One region of the Paenarthrobacter sp. AB444 genome, then DNA from elsewhere that is predicted to be linked to it. Evidence: riboswitches for the same ligand, from Rfam matches in the RefSeq annotation. Region 1 holds a riboswitch; the other holds the start of a gene.

Region 1 (2,197 bases):
ACGAAGGCGGAAACCAACGCAAAGGTCAGGGCCGAACGAAGGCTCGTTTCCATGTCGTCATGGCCTGTGGGCGGCTTGTTGCCCGTGGCCTTTTCCCAGCCTTTGTTGACGAGTTTGGTACCGACAAAGCCTGCGCCGAGGCTGATCCCGGTGCCCAACAGCTTGAAGAAGAGGTTCATGCCCCCAGCCTAGCTGTATGGCAGGCTACCTGCGGCTCTCCCTTTCCTTGAGAAACGCAGTCAAGGAACCGACCGGCGCCAGCACCGGGATCACTGGGTGCTCGGCCGACCAAACGGCGTCCACGGAGTCGAAAGCCGCGAGTTCCTTGAGCAGGTAATACGTGGGCGGCATCAACTTAAGTCTGCCTTCCGCTTCGGAAGCCAAGATTCCGCTGACAGGCATCCACAGTGATTGCCAGGCCTCCGTGGTCTGGTGGCGTGGCTGTGCTTCCGGGGCGGGCTTGGCGAGGTAGAAGTAGGTGTCGAAACGCTTGGGCATGTCCACGGGAGTGATCCAATTGGCCCACGGACGCAGGGCTGCGGCCTCTATGGCCAGCCCCGCTTCTTCCTGGACTTCGCGGATGGCTGCAGCAAGGACGGTCCCAGCGGCCTTCTGTGCCTGGGCTGGATCCGAGGAAATCGAACTCTGCCCCCAGGCGGCAGCGTGGCTGTGGAGAAGTTCCGCCGGGTAATCCCATCCGGCCTGATCCGCGGCATCCACCCGGCCGCCCGGGAACACCACCATTCCCGCAGCGAAGTCCATGGTGCTGACCCGGTGCTGGACGAACGCCTCGAGCCCGGATGGGGTATCGCGGAGCAGGATGACGCTGGCGGCGAGGCGTGGCTCGGACACTGGCGTGGTGTCGGGAAGGCTGGAACCGGGAAGATCCGTCATGAAGTCATTCTCGCAGGTGCGTTGCGGGGCCTGCTCTGCGTGCAACGAGCGAGGAATGGGGCGCAGAGCGGGCCTCGCAACGGCAAGGACGGAATATGACCCCGCCTACCCCGCCTGGCCCGGCCTCACAGGCACGCCAAGGTGTAAACTGAACCAGCCCATCAGGGCAGATTTGATAACGACAGGGGAGCGCCGCCGTCGAATCCTGCACCACGCAGGAGACGCGAGGGCGCTGAGAGTGCGGACAGCCGCAGACCCTCGAACCTGATCCGGTTAGTACCGGCGCAAGGGAGTCGAGCTTCTCAGAGTGTCCGGGTCCGGACGGCGCGCACGCCGGCCGGAAACCGGGGAGCACTTTCCCCTCCTGTAACCTCAGGAGGCAGAAAAATGACCACGGTAAACGTGAAGAAGACCAGTTACGGCTGGCGAGTTGTAGACATCGTAGTGGCAGCCCTCATCGCCATCGCCGGCGGCGTCATCTTCTGGGCCTGGTCCCAGGGCGCCGCGATCGTATCCATCCCCATGAACGCGGCCTACCCGCCATTGACCGGCCTCATCGCCGGTGGCTGGATGATCCCCGCAGTCCTGGGCATGCTCATTATCCGCAAGCCCGGCGCAGCCCTGTTCTGCGAGGCTGTGGCCGCCACCGGCGAACTCATCATGGGCTCGCAGTACGGCACCACGGTGCTGATCTCCGGCATCCTGCAGGGCCTCGGCGCCGAGCTCATCTTCGCGGCGTTCCGCTACAAGAAGTTCAATCTGCCCACGTCGCTTCTCGCGGGTGCAGGTGCCGGACTCTTCTGCGGCCTCAACGACTCCTTCCTCCCGTGGGGCTGGAACATCGCCTATGAGGCCGTCGACAAGCTCACCTACATCGCGTTCTGCACCCTTTCCGGCGCCATCATCGCAGGGGCCCTTTCCTGGGTGGCCACCCGCGGTCTGGCGAAGACGGGCGTTCTCAGCTCCTTCGCCTCGCGCAAGGCCGCTTCGGAGCCAGTCTTCAGCTGATGCCCGCCACACAGAGCGGTACGGTCAAGCCTGCCGCCATTTCCGCCGAGGGGTGGGGGTGGCGGCATGCCGGGCGCTCCACGCCTGCCATCCAGGGCCTGGACCTGCGGATCGAACCGGGGGAGCGGGTCCTCCTCTTGGGCCCGTCCGGGGCCGGCAAGTCCACGCTCCTGCACGCCCTGACCGGGGTGCTGGGTGATGAGGAAGACGACTCGGACGAGACCGGCTCGCTGCTGATCGACGGCGTCGCGCCCCGCGAGTCCCGTGGCCGGGCGGGACTGATGCAGCAGGACCC
Region 2 (2,197 bases), on a different contig from region 1:
CGTTCTCACGGACCAGGTGGAACGGAATATGCCCGGGACCTTCCACCATGACCTGCACGTCGTATTCCCAGGCTCGCTGGGTCAGTTCGGCCAGCGTATCCAGCTCAGCAAATTGTGCGGCATCGTTGGCATCGGCAGTAGCACCCGGGCGCAGGCCGTCTCCCAAGGAGAACGCGACGTCGTACTGGGCAAAGATTTCGCATAGCTCGTCGAAGTGCGTGTAAAGGAAGTTTTCCTGGTGGTGGGCCAGGCACCATCCGGCCATGATGGATCCGCCGCGGGAGACGATGCCCGTGACGCGGTTGGCGGTCAGCGGCACATACCTCAGCAGCACACCGGCGTGGATGGTCATGTAGTCCACGCCCTGTTCGCACTGCTCGATCACGGTGTCGCGGAAAATCTCCCATGTGAGCTTGTTGGCCTCGCCATTGACCTTCTCCAGCGCCTGGTAGATGGGCACTGTGCCGATGGGTACCGGCGAGTTCCGGATGAGCCACTCGCGGGTGGTGTGGATGTCGTCGCCGGTGGACAGGTCCATGACAGTGTCAGCGCCCCACTGGGTTGCCCACTGCAGTTTGTCCACTTCCTCCGCGATGGAACTGGTGACAGCCGAGTTTCCGATGTTGGCGTTGATCTTCACCAGGAAGGCCTTGCCGATGATCATGGGCTCGGACTCGGGGTGGTTGATGTTGTTGGGAATGATCGCCCGGCCGGCGGCAACTTCGCTGCGGACCAGTTCCACATCGCAGTTTTCACGCAGCGCCACGAACCGCATTTCGGGCGTTACCATTCCCTGCCGTGCGTAGTGCATCTGGGTGACGGTTTTGCCTTCGACGGCGCGGCGGGGCACCGGTTGGGCACCCTTCCATTCGGCAGAGGCGGCGCCCCGCCGCAAAGCCGCCTTGCCGTCGTCGAGCAGGTTGCGTTCACGGCCCGTGTACGCGGCAGTGTCGCCGCGGGCCTCGATCCAGGCGGCCCGGAAGGGTTCAAGGCCCACTACGGGATCGCTCCCGGGGCCGGCCGTCCGGTACACCTGCAGTGGTGGGTTCGACTGGCCATTGGGGGAGGGCTCAAGCGAAATTTCGGTCACCGGAACGCGGATGCCCGTGGCTGGGTCTTCGACGTAGGCCAGCGAATGGGACTTCAGGGACTGCGTAACAACCTCGTTTTGGGCAGGGCTGTGCTGTGTTTCGATGGTGCTCAAGGATTACTCACTTCCTTCGCCGGCATTACCCGGACAGGTTCAACGGTCGCAGGCCGCCTCAGCCCGATCTCAGCCCCTGCAAGGGCCCCCGTGTGGTCATGACGAAGCTACCACAGCTCCCGTGCGCCACCCAGTCACATGGCACCTGGTCAGATGTTGGCTGCACTAGCCGGCCCTGTAGCGGACTAGGATTCTGGCATGCCCAACATCATCGAATTCAGCGGACCCGTGCTCGTCGCCGCAGATCAGGAACGACGCGGGATGTGGTCCGTTGGGGGCACCCTTACTTTCGAGCGCCCCAAGGAGCAACCGGACAGCGTGCTTGACGGCTGGGTCCTGCCGGGATTCGTTGATGCCCACTGCCACATCGGACTGGGCGCCGGTGGAGCGGTGGATGAGCCCACCACCCTCGCGCAGGCCCAGGCGGACCGGGACGCGGGAACCCTGCTCATCCGCGACTGCGGATCGCCCAGCGACACGCGGTGGGTGCAGCAGCGCGAGGACTTGCCCCGCCTGATCAGATCCGGCCGCCATATAGCCCGAAGCCGCCGGTACCTGCGCGGATTGGGTCACGAGATTGAGCCGGAGCAGTTGGTCGAGACCGTCCGGAAGGAAGCCCGCGACGGCGACGGCTGGGTGAAACTGGTGGGCGACTGGATTGACCGGGGCATTGGTGACCTGGCTGCCTCCTTTCCGGCGAAGACGGTCAAGGACGCCATTACCGCCGCCCACGACGAGGGCGCCCGGGTCACGGCACATTGCTTTGCCGAAGACACCATCGACGACATGCTTGATGCCGGTATCGACTGCATCGAACACGCAACGGGTCTGTTGCCACGCCACATTCCACGGCTCGTGGAGCAGTCCGTTCCTATCGTTCCCACACTCGTCAACATCGCCACATTCCCGGATATCGCCGCCCAGGCCGCGCCCAAATTTCCGGGATACGCGGACCACATGACGCGCCTCTGGGAACGCAGGCATGAACGCGTG

Evidence for each region. Region 1 has a riboswitch for thiamine pyrophosphate ahead of PQ627_RS07980 (ECF transporter S component). Riboswitches for the same ligand answer to the same signal wherever they lie in the genome.
Region 2: linked by a shared signal. The riboswitch ahead of thiC (phosphomethylpyrimidine synthase ThiC) and the one ahead of PQ627_RS07980 (ECF transporter S component) in region 1 are both predicted to bind thiamine pyrophosphate.

The regions. Positions count from the first base shown of each region.
Region 1 is NZ_JAQZBY010000005.1:27,621-29,817, forward strand. It holds gene PQ627_RS07970 (DUF4235 domain-containing protein) at 1-179, opposite strand, end outside; gene PQ627_RS07975 (NUDIX hydrolase) at 205-894, opposite strand; TPP riboswitch at 1,068-1,203, shown strand; gene PQ627_RS07980 (ECF transporter S component) at 1,282-1,902, shown strand; gene PQ627_RS07985 (ABC transporter ATP-binding protein) at 1,902-2,197, shown strand, end outside.
Region 2 is NZ_JAQZBY010000004.1:245,928-248,124, forward strand. It holds gene thiC (phosphomethylpyrimidine synthase ThiC) at 1-1,204, opposite strand, end outside; TPP riboswitch at 1,199-1,306, opposite strand; gene PQ627_RS07660 (amidohydrolase family protein) at 1,403-2,197, shown strand, end outside.